DNA from 3 places in the Prosthecomicrobium sp. N25 genome. Region 3 is predicted to be linked to each of the others. Evidence: predicted binding sites of a transcription regulator. Region 3 holds the regulator's gene; each other region holds the start of a gene.
The links. Region 3 encodes LexA, which represses DNA repair genes until DNA is damaged. Its sites were predicted from a motif close to TGTTCNNNNTGTGTTCNG; they were not measured.
Positions count from the first base shown of each region.

Region 1: WBG79_RS10110 (PA0069 family radical SAM protein) is a predicted target of LexA. The motif match lies at 2,504-2,521, and genes of this name have one in related genera.
Region 2: WBG79_RS15410 (YifB family Mg chelatase-like AAA ATPase) is a predicted target of LexA. The motif match lies at 3,391-3,408, and genes of this name have one in related genera.

Region 1 is NZ_JBBCAT010000001.1:2,233,253-2,238,890, forward strand. Features, by position in the region: gene WBG79_RS10100 (ribonuclease HII) at 1-644, opposite strand, end outside; gene WBG79_RS10105 (VOC family protein) at 721-1,149, opposite strand; gene WBG79_RS10110 (PA0069 family radical SAM protein) at 1,190-2,353, opposite strand; gene WBG79_RS10115 (glycosyltransferase) at 2,595-3,266, shown strand; gene WBG79_RS10120 (hypothetical protein) at 3,286-3,903, opposite strand; gene bmt (betaine--homocysteine S-methyltransferase) at 4,054-5,055, shown strand; gene betA (choline dehydrogenase) at 5,081-5,638, opposite strand, start outside.
Region 2 is NZ_JBBCAT010000002.1:129,956-135,593, reverse strand. Features, by position in the region: gene WBG79_RS15420 (carbohydrate ABC transporter permease) at 1-834, shown strand, start outside; gene WBG79_RS15415 (carbohydrate ABC transporter permease) at 843-1,661, shown strand; gene WBG79_RS15410 (YifB family Mg chelatase-like AAA ATPase) at 1,824-3,356, opposite strand; gene WBG79_RS15405 (GNAT family N-acetyltransferase) at 3,573-4,544, shown strand; gene mutS (DNA mismatch repair protein MutS) at 4,573-5,638, opposite strand, start outside.
Region 3 is NZ_JBBCAT010000001.1:3,037,671-3,043,308, reverse strand. Features, by position in the region: gene WBG79_RS13835 (ComEC/Rec2 family competence protein) at 1-1,964, shown strand, start outside; gene lexA (transcriptional repressor LexA) at 2,003-2,710, opposite strand; gene WBG79_RS13825 (molybdopterin molybdotransferase MoeA) at 2,998-4,227, opposite strand; gene moaC (cyclic pyranopterin monophosphate synthase MoaC) at 4,233-4,712, opposite strand; gene WBG79_RS13815 (cytochrome ubiquinol oxidase subunit I) at 4,883-5,638, shown strand, end outside.

The DNA of each region.
Region 1 (5,638 bases), 800 kb from region 3:
CTCTTCACCGGGTCGAAGCTGCGGCGGTGGTGGGCCGAGGGGCCGAGGGTGAGAATGGCGGCCCGGTGCGCCTCCGTGCCGTAGCCCTTGTGCTCCTCGAAGCCGTAACCGGGGCAACTGGCGGCGAGGCGGATCATCAGCCGGTCGCGGGTGACCTTGGCGACGATCGAGGCCGCCGCGATGGAGAGCGAGGTGGCGTCGCCCTTGACCACGGCCTCCCCGGGGCAGGGCAGGCCGGGCGGCACGTCGAGACCGTCGACGAGGGCGTGCGCCGGGCATTCGGGCAGCCCGCGGACGGCCCGGGCCATCGCCCAGAGGGTCGCGCCGCGGATGTTCAGGGCGTCGATGCGCTCCACCGACGCGAAGGCGAGCGCGGTGTGGTGATGCGCGCAGATCTCGGCGAAGAGGCGCTCCCGCTCGGCCGGGGTCAGCTTCTTGGAGTCGTCCAGGCCCTCCGGGACGCGGCGCGGGTCGAGCACCACCGCAGCGACCACGACCGGGCCGGCGAGCGGCCCGCGGCCCGCCTCGTCGACGCCGCAGACCGGCACCTTCGCCTTCAGCCGCCGCAGCACGCGCCTTTCGATCGACAGGTCGGGACCGGTCGGCAGGTCGAAGAGGGCGGGCGATTCGGGGCGGCGGGCCATGGCGTCGATCCTGCCGCCCGCCGGCCCCCGCCGCAATCGGTCGCGAAGGCGTCGTCCCCGCTGTCCCCGGAGCGTCTCAGTCCGGCAGACGGACCATGCCGCTCTCGTCGAAGCGCCAGTGCGGATTGTGGGCGACCTCCCAGAGATGCCCGTCGGGATCGGCGAAATAGGCCGTGAAGCCGCCCCAGAAGGCCTTCTCGGGCGCGCGCACGAGCCGCGCCCCGGCCGCAACGGCCGTCTCCACAAGGGCGATCACCGCCTCGGGAGACTCCACGTTGTTGGCGAGCGTCACGCCCGAGAAGCCGGGCCGGCTGTCCGCCACCTGCGCGTCGGCCGCCAGGTCCGCGCGGCCGAAGACCGACAGGACCATCGGCCCGACCTGGAAGAAGGCGACGGACCCCGGGACGCTCTGCGTCGAGCGGAGGAGGCCGAGACGTTCGTAGAAGGCCGCACTCGCCTCGACGTCGGCAACGCCCAGGGTGACGAGGTGAAGGGCGAGGGCCATGGTCTCTCTCCGTGTTTCGCCATGCGGTGCGCACCGTCCGTCAGAACAGGCTGAGCTGCACCCCGTTCGGCCGCGGCGGCTCGAACAGGTCGGCGCGCAGCCGGGCCCGGGCGGTCTTCTCGATGCCGAGGCGCTTCAGCGCGAGCTCGAAGCGCCGGCCGATGGTCCAGGCGTAGGGGCCTGTGCCGCGCATGCGCGTGCCCCAGTTGGCGTCGTAGTCCTTGCCGTCCCGCATCGAGCGGATCAGCGACAGCACGTGCCGGTAGCTGTCCGGCCGGTGCGTGAGCAGCCACTGCTTGAAGAGCTCCGAGACCTCGAGCGGCAGACGCAGAAGGACATAGCCGGCTTCCCGCGCCCCCGCCTGGTGGGACGCCTCGAGGATCCGCTCGATCTCGTGGTCGTTCAGCCCCGGGATCACCGGCGCCACCATGACGGCCGTCGGCACGCCCGCCTCGGCGAGCTCCCGGATCGCCGCCAGCCGCCGGTGCGGCGCCGCCGCCCGCGGCTCGAGCGACCGGGCGAGCCCCCCGTCGAGGGTCGTCACCGACAGGGCGACCTTGGCGAGTCCCTTGCGCCCCATCCGCCCCAGGATGTCCTTGTCGCGCGTGACGAGGTGCGACTTGGTGACGATCGCGACCGGGTGGTTCGTCCGTTCCAGCACCTCCAGCACGGCCCGCATCACCCCATGGGTGCGCTCGATCGGCTGGTAGGGGTCGGTGTTGGTGCCGATCGCCAGCGTCCGGCACTGGTAGGCCGGGTCGGCCAGCTCGCGCTCCAGGAGTTCGGCGGCATTGGGCTTGACGAAGAGCCGCGTCTCGAAATCGAGCCCGGGCGACAAACCCATGTAGGCGTGCGACGGCCGCGCGAAGCAGTAGACGCAGCCGTGCTCGCAGCCGCGATAGGGGTTGATCGACCGGTCGAAGGAGATGTCGGGTGACTGGTTGCGGGTGATGATCTTCTTCGGCTTCTCGACCTGCACCTCCGTCCGCAGCGGCGGCAGGTCCTCGAGGCTCGACCAGCCGTCGTCGACCAGGACCCTCGTCTCCGGCTCGTAGCGGCCCGAGGCGTTGCTGACCGCGCCCCGGCCCCGCCGGAGCTCGGCTGGAATCGCCACGGCACCCGCCCCGTATCCGTCGGCGGATCCCCCGTCGGGCAGGCCCTCGGGTCCCGGGGGCGCTTGCCCGGCTGCGGCAGTCCGTCGCAGAGCGGCCATACTGTCGCTGCCCGGCCCCTCCACGGCACGCGGCCCCGGACGGGGCTTCGGCGCGGCCCGTACCGGTGACCTTACGGTATCGTCGGAGCTTGCGAGGGTTCGGTTCTTCGCTCTGGTCATGCGGGGACTCTAGCGCAGGGCGCGAACAAAGCAAGAACTTCCCTCGATCTAGGGCAAGGCCGGGGCGATTTGGCGACTCCCGCGGGCGTCGAATCCCTGCTATGGAGCCGAAATGCTGTCCGTCGTCATCCCCACCCTGGATGCCGAGGAGGGTCTGATCAGGACTCTGGCCTCACTCGTGCCGGCCGCCGCCGAAGGCGTGATCCGAGAAGTGGTGGTCGTGGACGGCGGGTCGCAGGATGGCACCGAGAAGGTGGCCGAAGCGGCTGGTTGTCAACTCCTGCATGTGTCCGGCTGCTGGGGCGAGAAGGTCGCGACCGGCATCGCCGCCGCCCGGCGTTCCCCTTGGCTGATGGTCCTGCAACCGAACATCCTGCTCGAGGGCGAGTGGTTCCGCGAGGTCGCCGCCTTCGCCGACCGCGCCGAGCGGACAGGCGGGGCGGACCGGCGCGCGGCGACCTTCCGCATCGCCTTCGACGCCTTCGGCTGGCAGGCCCGCCTGGCGGAGAGCACGATCGGGGTGGCGAGTTCGGTGTTCGGCCTGCCGCTCCCGCAGCAGGGTCTGGTGGTCTCGCGCCGGCTGTGGGACCGGGCCCGCCGCGACGGGCCGCTGCGCGACCATCGTCATCTCGTCTCCCGCATCGGCCGCCGCTCGATCCACGTCCTGCGCGCCCGCGCCATCGCGATCTCGACCGTCACTGACGGCCAGAGCCTGCCGCCGGGCGGCGCCATCGCACGCCATGCCCTGGCGGCCCTGGGCCTGCCGCTGCGGGTCACAGGCTGAACGGCCGGCCCGCGCCCTCTCAGCCGCGCGCCATCCGGCGGATCCATCCGGCGACGGCCGACGCCCGCCGTCGCGCCTCCCGCGCCCACCGGGCGGCCACCGGCCGGATCCGATCCCGCAGCCGGGCGGCCGCCTCCCGGAGCCGCCCGAGCAGGCGCCGCGCCGCCTGCCATGCGCTGGTCTCCTCCAGGATGCCGAGCGCCCAGTCCCGGAGCCGCACGACGAGGCCGTGTGCGCGCGCGAACCACGGGATCATGAGGAGCTTGTCCCGGGTCACGTGGAAGAGCCGCTCGACGAGCACGATCGACAGGAGGTGCGAGACGATCAGCAGAATGAGGCCCGTGCGGAATCGCCCGGTTGCCATGAGGTAGAGCGAGATCAGCTTCGGCGGCTCGAGAACCGCGAAGGGCACGGCGAAGAGGAGCAGGGTGGGGTAGGGCGGCAGCCCGTGGATGAAGGCGGCCACCCGCGCGAACAGCCGCAGCGCTTCGAGGCGGCGCACCACAGGCCGGATCGCCGCCAGGACGACGTCGTCCAGGATGAAGTAGAGCGCCACCAGGACGGCGACCGGCGCGCGCAGGATGCGGCGGGCGAGGCCGCGGGACGGCCGGTCGGGCGGCGGGTTCGGAGGAGACAAGGGGCGCGCAAACCTCGGATTGGCAGCGCCGCCACGGGAACGGCGCGCCGAGAGAAAAGCCGCCATGTCGCCGGAAGGCAAGCGCCACGGTTGACGGTCGGGCAAATCGGGGTACTCGTCTCACCCGATCGCGTCCCGACCCGAGGCCCCATGACCCGCTCCGCCCTCGACGCCCTGCTCGCCGAACGCCCCGTCCTCCTCGCCGACGGGGCGACCGGGACCAACCTATTCGCCATGGGCCTCCTCTCCGGAGATGCCCCGGAACTCTGGAACGACGAGCATCCGGACCGGATCCGCGCCCTCCACCAGGGCTTTGTCGACGCCGGCGCCGATATCGTCCTGACCAACACCTTCGGCTGCAACCGCCGCCGCCTTGCCCTCCACAAGGCCGAGGACCGCACCCGCGAACTGAACGAGAAGGCCGCCCGCATCGCCCGCGACGTGGCCGACGCGGCCCCGCGCCCGGTCGTGGTCGCCGGCTCCGTCGGCCCGACCGGCGACCTCTTCGCGCCCCTCGGCCCCATGACCGAAGACGAGGCGGTCGAGGTCTTCGCCGAGCAGATCGAGGGCCTGAAGGCCGGCGGCGCCGACGTCGCCTGGATCGAGACCATGTCGGCGCCCGAGGAGATCCGCGCCGCGGCCCTCGCCGCCATCCGGGTCGGCATGCCCTATACCTTCACGGCGAGCTTCGACACCGCCGGCCGCACCATGATGGGCCTGACCCCGGCCGCCGTCGCCGACATCGCCGCCACCCTGCCGGTCCCGCCCGTTGCGGTCGGCGCCAATTGCGGCGTCGGCGCCTCCGACCTCCTCGCCTCGGTCGGTGCGATGACGGAGGCCCACCCCGAGCTCGCCGTCGTCGCCAAGGCGAACTGCGGCATCCCGAAGGTGGAGGGCGACGCCGTCGTCTATACCGGCACGCCCGAGCTGATGGCCGACTACGCCCGGCTCGCCGTCGACACCGGCTGCCGCATCGTCGGCGGCTGCTGCGGCACGTCCGCCGGCCACCTCGCCGCCATGCGCGCCGCCGTCGACGCCCACATCCGCTGCGCCCGCCCCACCCTCGAGGCCATCGTCGAGACGGTCGGCCCCCTGCAGAGCCCACCCGCGACCGCCCAGGCCCGCGAGCGCAGCGGCCGCCGGCGCGGCTAGACCGTCCGCCGGTGCCGGGCGCCGGTCAGCGCTGCGCGGTTTGCCAGGCCGGGTGGACGAAGTAGGGGGCGTTGGAGCGCGGCAGGGGCGGGCGACCCAGGATGTGGTCGGCCATCTTCTCGCCGATCATGATCGTCGGCGCGTTGAGATTGCCGGTGGTGATCGACGGCATGACCGACGAATCCACGACCCGCAGGCCCTCGACCCCGTAGACGCGCCCCTCCGGATCGACCACGGCGAGACGGTCGTCCTTGCGGCCCATGCGGGCCGAGCAGCTCGGATGGTAGGCGCTCTCGACGTTCTCGGCGATCCAGGCGTCGATCGCCTCGTCGCTCGTCACGTCGGCCCCCGGCTGGATCTCCTCGCCGCGATAGGGGTCGAAGGGCGCCTGCGCGAAGATTTCGCGCGTCAGCCGCACGCAGGCGCGCATCTCCTCCCAGTCGTCCGGGTGGCTCATGTAGTTGAAGCGGATCGACGGCTTGTCGCGCGGATCGGGCGAGGCGAGCCGGACGAAGCCGTGCGACTTCGACCGCATCGGCCCCACATGGGCCTGGAAGCCGTGCCGGTCGACATGGGCGGCGCC
Region 2 (5,638 bases), on a different contig from region 3:
CTGCCGTCGATCGTCCTCTTCGCCGCCTTCACGCATGTGCCGATCGTCCGCACCGCGATCGACAGCCTCTACTCGACCCCGAAGGGGGCACGCCCGTCGCGTTTCGTCGGGCTGGCCAACTACGAGGACATGGCCGCGGACCCGATCTTCTGGAAGGCGCTCGTCAACAACCTCGTCTACGCCCTCGGCACCATCCCGCTGTCGATCGGCCTCGCCCTCGCCATGGCGCTCTTCGTCGACGGGCGCATCGCCGGGCGCGGTCTCCTGCGCATGGCCTACTTCACCCCGACCGTGTTGCCGATGATCGCGGTCGCCAACATCTGGCTCTTCTTCTACACCCCCCACTACGGCCTGCTGGACCAGATCGCCGGCCTCTTCGGCATCGGCGCGACCAACTGGCTCGGCACCCAGTCGACCGCGCTCGGCGCCATCATGGTGGTGACGGTCTGGAAGGAGGCCGGCTTCTTCATGATCTTCTACCTCGCCGCCCTGCAGACCATCCCCCCGGACCTGAAGGAGGCGGCCGCCATCGAGGGCGCCTCGGACCTGACCGTCTTCCGGCGGATCACCTGGCCGCTCCTGATGCCCGTCACGCTCTTCATCCTGGTCAACGCGGTCATCAACGCCTTCCGGATGGTCGACCACATCTTCGTCATGACCGGCGGCGGGCCCGACAACGCCACCAACGTCCTGCTCTTCCACCTCTATCAGGTGGGCTTCAAGTTCTGGGACCAGGGCTACGCCACCGCGCTCACCATGGTGCTGCTCGCCATCCTGTCGCTCCTCGCCCTCGTCCAGTTCCTCGCCGCCGGCCGGCGGGTGCATTACCAGTGAGGGCCGCGATGCGCGACCGCCGCCCGATCCGCCGCGCCGCCGCGACCGCCGCGGCCTGGGCCCTCGGCCTCGCCTGGCTGGCGCCGCTTCTCTATGCCGCCTGGACGGCCTTCCACACGGCCGAATACGCCACCCGCTTCGACCTCCTGGCGCCGCTCACGTTCGAGAACTTCGCCCGGGCCTGGGCGGCCGCGCCCTTCGCCCGGTATTTCCTGAACACGGTCCTCATCGTGACCCTGATCGTCGGTTCCCAGATGGTGCTCTGCACGCTGGCGGCCTTCGCCTTCGCGCGCTACCGCTTCACGGGGCGAAGCCTGCTCTTCGGCCTCGTCCTTCTGCAGCTGATGATCACGCCCGACATCCTCGCGGTGGTGAACTACCGGACCATGCGGGCGCTCGGCGCGGTCGACACGATCTGGGGCATCGCGCTCCCCTACCTCACCTCCGCCTTCGGCATCTTCCTCCTGCGCCAGACCTTCATGACCGTGCCGAAGGAACTCGACGAGGCGGCCCGCATCGAGGGCTGCGGCACCGCGGGCGTGCTCTGGCGCGTCTATGTGCCGGCCGCCCGGCCGATCTATCTCGCCTACGGGCTGGTCCAGGTCAGCTATCACTGGAACAACTTCCTCTGGCCGCTGATCATCACCAACTCGGTCGAGACCCGGCCCCTGACGGTCGGCCTCTCGGTCTTCGCCTCCGTCGACCAGGGCATCGACTGGTCGGTGATCACCGCCGCCACCCTCATCACCTCCGGCCCCCTGCTCGTCGCCTTCCTGGTCTTTCAGCGCCAGTTCGTGCAGTCCTTCATGCGCGCCGGCATCCGCTGAGGCGCGCCCTCGCGGCCCGCGTCTCGGCGCTCGCGAGAGGCTGCCCGGCGGGGGCTCTCGCTGGGGACCGCAGCGCTCCGGTCGCTGCTGCGGAACCTCGGGCCCGCGCCGGACCCTCCGGCTCCGCGCCACCGGGCGCCCGATGCCGCGCCCAGGCCCGCCTCACGCCGCCGTCGCGAGCCTTTCGCCGGCGCCGCGGTAGCCGATCGCCTCGGCGATGTGGATGCGGCCGACCTTCGGCGCCTCGTCGAGGTCGGCGAGCGTCCGCGCCACCTTCAGCACCCGGTGGTACCCGCGGGCGGAGAGCTTCAGCGCCTCGGCGGCCTCGACCAGAAGCCGGGCCCCGGAGGAATCCGGGCGGGCGATCTCCTCCACGACCGCCGGACTGCAGTCCGCGTTGGTGCGCAGCCCTTCGACGCCGAGGGCGGCGAAGCGCTCCCTCTGGATCGTGCGGGCCCGGGCGACCCGCGCCGCGACCTCGGCCGAGCCCTCCCGCGGCGCCGGCAGGACGAGGTCGGCGGCCGTCACCGCGGCCACTTCGACGCGCAGGTCGATCCGATCGAGGAGAGGGCCGGAGATCCGCTCCTGGTAGTCGTCCGCGCAGCGCGGGCCGCGCCGGCAGACGTGCCCCGGATCGCCGGCGTGCCCGCAGCGGCACGGGTTCATGGCCGCCACCAGCTGGATGCGCGCCGGATAGCTGACCCGGTGGTTCGCCCGCGCGATCATCACCGAGCCGGTCTCCAGCGGCTGGCGCAGGGAATCGAGCACCTGCGGGTTGAACTCGGGCATCTCGTCGAGGAACAGCACGCCGTGGTGGGCGAGCGAGATCTCCCCGGGCCGGGCCCGGATGCCGCCGCCCACCAGCGCCGCCATCGAGGCGGAGTGGTGCGGCGCCCGGAAGGGCCGGCGCGACGACAGCGCGCCCTCCGGCAGCTCGCCCGCGATGGAGGCGACCATCGAGACCTCGAGCAGCTCGCGCGGCTCGAGCGGCGGCAGGATCGAGGGCAGCCGGCTCGCCAGCATCGACTTGCCGGATCCCGGGGGGCCGACGAACAGGAGGTGGTGCCCGCCCGCCGCCGCGACTTCGAGCGCCCGCTTCGCCGTCTCCTGGCCCTTCACGTCCCTGAGGTCCGGCAGCGCCGGGCCGTTCTCCCGCATGCGCGGCGTCGGCCGGGCGATCGCCTGGGTCCCCTTGAAGTGGTTGGCGAGCTGGACGAGGCTGCGGCCCGCCACGATGTCGAGGTCGGGGCTCGCCCAGGCGGCCTCCGACCCGCAGTCCGCCGGGCAGATCAGGCCCTTGCCCAGCGCGTTCGCCCCGATGGCGGCCGGCAGCACGCCCGCGACCGGCGCGATCGTGCCGTCGAGCGCCAGTTCGCCCACCGCCGCGTAGCCGTCCAGCTGGTCGCCCGGCAGCGCCCCGATGGCGGCCATGATGCCGAGCGCGATCGGCAGGTCGTAGTGGCTGCCCTCCTTGGGCAGGTCCGCCGGCGCCAGATTGACGGTGATGTGCTTGGCCGGCAGCGCCAGCCCCGTCGCGTAGAGCGCCGCCCGGATCCGCTCGCGGCTCTCCGCCACCGTCTTGTCCGGCAGCCCGACGATCGCGAAGACCGGCTTGCCGCCGGTCAGCTGGACCTGCACGTCGACGGGAACCGCCTCGATCCCCTGGAACGACACCGTCGTGACATGCGCGACCATCGACAACGCCCCTCGGAAACACTCCGGGAATTCCTAGAACGTTCTCAGAACGAATGCAACCCCGAATCATGATTTGCACACACAGATTGCAATCGACGCATGCGACCGGGCGCCGCCGCCGCCGCCGCGGCCCGCCCCTTCGTCATGACACCGTCAGCCAATCGTGCTTAGTGGTCGCGCTGGCCGCCGCGGGCGGCCTCCTGCGGTGCAACCTTCATGACCGACGCGCTCGACGCCCCCGCCTCCCCAGGTCGCCGGCCCGCAGCCGCCCTGTTCGACCTGCTGCCCTTCCGCGACCTGCCCCTCGGCCGCCTGCCGCTCGCGCCCGGAGTGGCTCTCCCGCTGCCGCTCGGGCCCCTGCCGGGTGCCCGGGAGACCTCGCTCGGCCGGATCGGCAGCCTGGAGGTGCGGCTCGCGCGCACGGTCGGCGAGGTTCGCCGCTGCCAGAAGCTGCGCTACCGCGTCTTCTACGAGGAGCTCGGCGCGGTCGCGGACGGCCGCACGCTCGTGACCGGCCGGGACGCCGATCGCTTCGACCGGGTCTGCGACCACATGCTGGTGGTCGATCACGAGTCCGTCGAGCCGCGTCGCTTCGGCCGGACCGGCCCGCGCATCGTCGGCACCTACCGCCTGCTCCGCCAGGAGGCGGCTGCCCGCGCCGGCGGCTTCTACACGGCCTCGGAGTTCGACGTCGCCCCCCTGATCGCCCGCAAGCCGGGCCTTCGCTTCCTGGAGCTCGGCCGCTCCTGCGTGCTCCCGGAATACCGCACCAAGCGCACCGTCGAGCTGCTCTGGCACGGGGTCTGGGCCTATGTCCTGCGCCACCGCGTCGACGTGATGATCGGTTGCGCCAGCCTGGAGGGCACCGACCCGGACCGCCTCGCCCTGCCGCTCTCCTTCCTGCACCACCATGCGCGCGCCGACGCCGAGTGGCGCGTCTCGGCGCGCCCGGAACGCGCCGTCGCGATGAACCGGCTCGCCCGCGAGGCCGTCGACGCGCGCCGCGCCCTGCAGGCCCTGCCGCCCCTGGTCAAGGGCTACCTCCGCCTCGGCGCCATGATCGGGGACGGCGCCGTCGTGGATGCCCAGTTCGGCACGACGGACGTCTGCATGATCCTGCCCGTCGCCCGCATCTCGACCCGCTACGTGAACTACTACGGCGCCGACGCGAGCCGCCACGCCGCGTGAGGGCCGCTGCCGCGAGCCGGGGAGGGCATCAGCTTTTCGCCAGCGCGGCTTTCAGCCGGTAGAGGGCCTCCAGCGCCTCGCGCGGGCTGAGGTCGTCGGGCGCCAGCGCGGCCAGTTCCTGCAGCGCCGCGGCCGCGCCCGGCGGCACAGTCGGCGCGGGCGTCTCCGCCGGCCCGGGATCCGGCGTCCGGGGCTTCAGCGCCGAGAAGAGCGGCAGGTCGTCGATCAGCGTGGAGGCCGGCCGCTTGCGGTCGTGCTCCTCGAGCTGGCGCAGCACCTGCCGGGCCCGCTCGATCACCCCCGCCGGCAGGCCCGCGAGCCGTGCCACCTGGATGCCGTAGGACCGGTCCGCCGCCCCCGGCACGATCTCGTGCAGGAACACGACATCGCCCTTCCACTCGCGCACCCGGACCGTGGCGTTGACGACGCGCGGCAACCGGTCGGCCAGCCCGGTCAGCTCGTGATAGTGGGTCGCGAAGAGGGCGCGGCAGCGATTCACCTGGTTCAGGTGCTCGATCGCCGCCCAGGCGATGGAGAGGCCGTCGAAGGTCGCCGTGCCGCGGCCGATCTCGTCGAGGATCACCAGCGAGCGCCGCCCCGCCTGGTTGAGGATCGCCGCCGTCTCGACCATCTCGACCATGAAGGTCGACCGCCCGCGCGCCAGGTCGTCGGCCGCCCCGACGCGGCTGAAGAGCCGGTCGACGATGCCGATCCGGGCCTCCGCGGCCGGCACGAAGGCGCCCGTCTGGGCCAGGATCGCGATCAGCGCGTTCTGCCGGAGCCAGGTCGACTTGCCGCCCATGTTGGGGCCGGTCAGCACCACGAGCCGTCCGTCCTGGTCCGGCGCCGCCGGCCCGATGTCGGCGTCGTTGGCCACGAAGGCATCCTGCCCGTCGCGCCTCAGCGCCTGCTCGACGACCGGGTGCCGCCCGGCCCGGATGCGGAAGTCGAGCCCTTCGGTCACGACCGGCCGGACGTAGCCGTCCTCCGCCGCCAGCGCCGCGAAGCCCTGCGTCACGTCCAGCACCGCGAGCGCCTCGGCGGCCCGCCGGATCCGATCGCCGGCCGCGACCGCCTCCGCGGCGAGCGTTTCG
Region 3 (5,638 bases):
CCGCCCGGGGGCGCGACGGCGGGGCGCGGATCGGGGAGGGGGTGCGCTTCCTCGCCCGGCTTCGGCCGCCCGACGGCCCCGTGCTGCCGGGCGGCTACGACTTCGCCCGGCGGGCCTATTTCGAGGGGCGCGGGGCCTCGGGCTTCGTCCTCGGCCGGGTGGAGCGCCAGGATCTCGGGCCGCCGCCCGGCGCGTTGCGCCTCGCCGCCGGGGTCGCGACACTGCGCCACGACATCGCCGAGCGGATCCGGCAGGCCCTGCCGGGGCGGGCGGGCGCGATGGCGGCCGCCCTGATCGTGGGCGAGAGCCGCGCCGTCCCGGAGGCAGACCAGGAGGCCATGCGCGCCTCGGGGCTCTCGCACATCATCTCGATCTCGGGCCTGCACATGGTCCTGGTCGGCGGCACGGTGCTCGCTGCCGTCCGCCTGCTGCTGGCGCTCGTCCCCGGACTGGCGCTGCGCATCCCGGTGAAGAAGGTGGCCGCGGTCGCGGCCTTCGCGGCCGTCACCGGCTACCTGCTGATCTCCGGCGGCGGCGTGGCGACGGACCGGTCCTACATCATGTTCGCGGTCGGCCTGCTGGCCGTCCTGGCGGACCGACCCGCCCTGACTCAGCGCACGGTCGCGGTCTCGGCGCTGGCGATCCTGGCCTTCGAACCCCATGCGGTGGCCGAGCCCGGGTTCCTGATGTCGTTCCTGGCGGTGCTCGCGCTCGTGGCCGCCTACGAGGTCTGGCGCGACCGCCCGCGCGACCCGACCCGCCTGGTGAACCCGCTGGCCGGCCCGGCCGGTCGGCTCCTGCGCTGGCTCGCCGCGCACGTGACGGGGCTCGCCTTCTCGTCGGTCGTGGCCGGCCTCGCGACGGCTCCCGTCGTGGCGGCGGAGTTCCACCGCGCGGCGCCCTACGGCGTCCTCGCCAACATGCTGGTGCTGCCGGTCGTCGGCACGATCGTGATGCCGATGGCGCTCCTGGCCATGCTGGCCATGCCGTTCGGCCTGGAGTCCTGGCCCCTCGTCCTCATGGGGATGGGGATCGAGGCCATGCTGGCGGTCGCGAGCGAGGTCGCCGGCCTGCCGGGCGGCGAGGGGCTGATCGGGCGCATCCATCCGGCGGCCCTGCCGCTCGCCGTCGCGGCGATCCTCTGGCTGACGCTTTGGACCCGTCGCTGGCGTCTCCTCGGCCTCGTTCCGGCGGCAGCCGCTGTGGCGGTCGCTCCCTTCGCGCAGGCTCCGGACATTCTCGTCGGCGCGGATGCCGAGCCGATCGCCGTGAGGGGTGGCGACGGGCGCCTGGCGGTGCTCGACGCGGCGCGGGCGCGATTCGCCGCGCAGGTCTGGCTCGCCGCAGACGCCGACCCGCGCGCCGTCCGCGACCCCGCCCTGGCGGCGGGCTGGCAGTGCGATCCGTTCGGCTGCGCGATCCATGTGGCCTCCCCCGGGACGCGGCCCCGCGTTCTTGCCGTCGTCCGTGATCCGCGTGCCTTCGACGAGGACTGCCGCCGGGCCGCGATCGTGGTCACCCGCCTGGACGCCCCGCCCGGCTGCCGGGCGCTGACCGTCGTCGTCGACCGCGCCGTCCTGGCGGAGACCGGCGGCCTCGCGCTCGGCTGGCCCGCCCGTCCGGCCAACGGCCCGCCGGCCGGAGCGCAGGGCCCTTCCGTGCCGGGGACGCCCTCGGCGGTGGCGCCCTTGCCGGCTTCGCTTCAGCCCGCTGTCGCGGGCCGGACCCGGCCCTGGAACGCCCGCCCGCCGCCGCCCGCTCCGGCCACCACCGGTTCGCGTACGGCCGAGCCGGCGGGGGCGCCCGCGCCGGTGACCGGTCGTGTGACGCAACCGGCCGGTCCCGCAGCCGACGGGCACCGTCCCGGCCGGGCCGGCACCGCCCTTCGGCCGGCACCCTCCGGGGCGCCGTCCCTGCTGCCGGACGACGACGGAGACGGCCGCGACCCGGGCGTGTCGGACTGAGGAATTCCGGCAATCGGAGGGCCGCGTGGCCGATCCGGTCAGTAGCGGCGGATGAGGCCGACGAGCTTGCCCTGGATCTTGACGCGATCGGGTCCGAAGATGCGGGTCTCGTAGGCCGGATTGGCGGCCTCCAGGGCGATCGACGCCCCCCGCTTGCGCAGGCGCTTCAGCGTCGCCTCCTCGTCGTCCACCAGCGCCACCACGATGTCGCCGGTGTCGGCGCCGTCGGCACGCTTGATGACCACGGTGTCGCCGTCGAGAATGCCGGCCTCGATCATGGAGTCCCCGCGCACCTCCAGGGCGAAGTGCTCGCCGCCGGCGATGAGGTCCGCCGGGACGGGGATCGCGTGGGTGTAGTTCTGGATCGCCGAGATCGGGGTGCCGGCGGCGATGCGCCCCATCACCGGGATGGAGACCGCGCCGTTCTTGTCGTCGCCGGAGCCGACCGGGCGTTGCCTGCCGAGGCTTCCCTCGATCACGGAAGGCGCGAAGGCCTTGCCGTTGCGGGCTGCCGCGAGGCTCGGCGCGACCGAGTCGGGGAGCCGCACCACCTCGAGCGCACGGGCGCGGTTCGGCAGGCGGCGGATGAAGCCGCGCTCCTCGAGCGCTGTGATCAGCCGGTGGATGCCGGACTTCGACTTGAGGTCCAGCGCGTCCTTCATCTCGTCGAAGGAGGGAGGCACGCCCGTTTCCTTCAGGCGTTCGTGGATGAACATCAGGAGCTCGAGTTGCTTGCGGGTGAGCATGGGTCCTGTCGCCCCTCGGGTTCGGTTTGGTGGTTCGAATCCTTCGTCGCCACTCTGCCGCTCGGGCGTCCGGATCTCCTATGGGGGACGGGGGTCGTCTCCACGAAAACCTGGATGAAGCCTGTGACGTGTACAAAGCGCGAACTGAAGCTACACGTTCTCTCCATGTTCTACAAGCGTCAATTTTCCGTTAAAACGGACCGGGAACGAAGAATATGCGGCCGGGAACGAACCCGAACGCTGCGGAACGGGCCGCGGCGGTCCGGCGCCGGAGCGGGCTGAGACGGTCAGGAGAGGGGGATGATTCGGCACCGGCCGCCGGCGGGGAGCGGCGGGGCGTTCGGGGCGCGCAGGACCAGGCAGTCCGCCCGGGCGAGGCGGGTCAGCATGGAGGAGTCCTGGACGGGGAAGGGGCGCACCCGGGGCAGTCCGCTTTCGTCCCGGCTTTCGATTTCGGCGCGCAGGTAGTCCTGCCGATGGTCGTTGGCGGCCAGGTCGACCGCCGCCACGGCGTCGACCTCCGGGTCGAGCAGGGGGGCGACGCCCAGGAGGGCGCGCAGGAGGGGTTTCAGGAACAGGATCGCGCAGACGAGGCTCGAGACCGGGTTGCCGGGCAGGCCGAGGACGCGCATGGGCCCGAGGCGGCCGGCCATGAGCGGCTTGCCGGGCCGCATGGCGATCTTCCAGAAGGCGAGCTCCATGCCGGCGTCGCCGAGGGTCCGGCCGACCAGGTCGAGGTCCCCGACCGAGGCGCCGCCGAGGGTGACCAGTACGTCGGCCCGCGTCTCGAGGGCGGCGGCGATGCGTGCCCCGATGGCGGCCTCGTCGTCGGGCGCGATGCCGAGGTCGACGGGCTCCCCGCCGAGCGCGCTCACCATCGCGGCGACCCCGAAATTGTTGGACGCCACGATCTGGTCCGGGCCGGGCGTCTCGCCGGGGCGGACGAGTTCGTCCCCGGTCGCCAGGACGGCGACGCGCGGGCGACGGCGCACCTGGAGGACCGGGTGGTTCATGGCCGCGGCGAGCGAGACCGCCCGCCAGTCGAGCCGCGTGCCGGCGTCGATCAGGCGTTCGCCGGCCTGGAAGTCGAGCCCCACGGGCCGGACGTTGCGGCCGCGCGGGGTGGCGTCGAGCGCCAGGATGGTGCCGTCCGCGGCAACCTCCGCGTTCTCCTGGATGAGCACCGTGTCGGCGCCTTCGGGCACGGGCGCGCCGGTGAAGATGCGCAGGGCCTCGCCGGCACCGAGGCGGCCCTCGAAGGCGCGGCCGGCCGGCGCCGTTCCGATCACGCGCAGGCGCGCCGGGACGGCGGCGATGTCGGCCGCGCGGAGGGCGTAGCCGTCCATGGCCGAGGCCGGGAAGGGCGGCTGCGTACGGGTGGCGGTCAGGTCCTCGGCGAGGACCCGGCCTTCCGCCTCGGCGAGCGCGACCGACTCGGCGCCGACCGGCACCACGCCGGCCAGCATGCGCGCCCGCGCCTCCTCGACCGACAGGAGCGGGGATCCGGACACCGCCATGGCCGTCACTCCGCCCGCCAGTCGCCGGACTTGCCGCCCGACTTCTCGAGCACCCGGACGCCCTCGACGATCATGCCGCGGTCGACCGCCTTGGCCATGTCGTAGATGGTCAGGCACGCGACGGTGGCAGCCGTCAGGGCTTCCATCTCGACCCCCGTCTGACCGCCGACATGCACCGTCGCGCGCACGACGAGGCCGGGCAGAGCCTCGTCGGGCTCGATCTCGACGGCCGCCTTGGTGAGGAGCAGGGGGTGGCAGAGCGGGATCAGCTCGTGGGTCCGCTTCGCCGCCATGATGCCGGCGATTCGCGCCGTCGCCACCACGTCGCCCTTCTTGGCCTGGCCGGCGCGGATCATCGCCAGGGTTTCGGGCTTCATGCGCACCCGCCCCTCGGCGACGGCCACGCGCCGCGTCACCGCCTTGTCGCCGACGTCGACCATGTTGGCCGCGCCGGTTTCGTCGATATGGGTCAGTCTCGCCGTCACGGGATGCCTCGCGCCGCTCGCCGGGGTCGGCAATCTAGCCGCGACGGGGGGCGGGCGGAAGCGGCCGGGGTCGGTGACGAGATCACAGACGGCACGCCTCCGGGCTATTACGGACCGAACCGATCGCAAGCTCGACGGTTCGGGCGCGGGGCAGCCCTGGGAGCAGCGGCATGACGGACTGGTTCGACGGCGTGTGGCTCTCGCGGGTCCAGTTCGCCTTCACGATCACGTTCCACATCGTCTTTCCGGCCTTCACGATCGGGCTCTCGGCCTTTGTGGCGACGCTTCACCTGCGCCATCTCCGGACGGGCGATCCGATCTTCCTGCGGCTCGCGCGCTACTGGACGAAGATCTTCGCGGTCTCTTTCGCCATGGGGGTCGTGTCCGGGATCGTGCTCTCCTACCAGTTCGGCACCAACTGGAGCCGCTTCTCGCTGGTGGTCGGCAACGTGGTCGGACCGCTCATCGGCTACGAGGTGCTGACCGCCTTCTTCCTGGAGGCGACCTTCCTGGGCATCATGCTGTTCGGATGGGATCGGGTGTCGCCCGGCATGATGGCGGCGAGCGCGACGGCGGTCGCGGTTGGGACCCTGCTCTCCGCCTTCTGGATCCTCTCGGCGAACAGCTGGATGCAATTTCCGGCCGGGCACGCGGTCCGCGACGGGATCGCCTACCCGGTCGACTGGATCGCGGCGATCTTCAACCCGACCTTCCCCTACCGGCTCGCCCACATGGTGACGGCGGCCTACCTGACCACCTCCATCGTGGTGATGGCGGTCGGGGCGCGGCATCTCCTCGCCTCCCGCTTCATCGACGAGAGCCGGATCATGCTCCGCATGGGGCTCGGCATGGCCCTGGTCCTGGCGCCCCTGCAGATCGTCATCGGAGACCTGCACGGTCTCGCCACGCGCGATCACCAGCCCGCG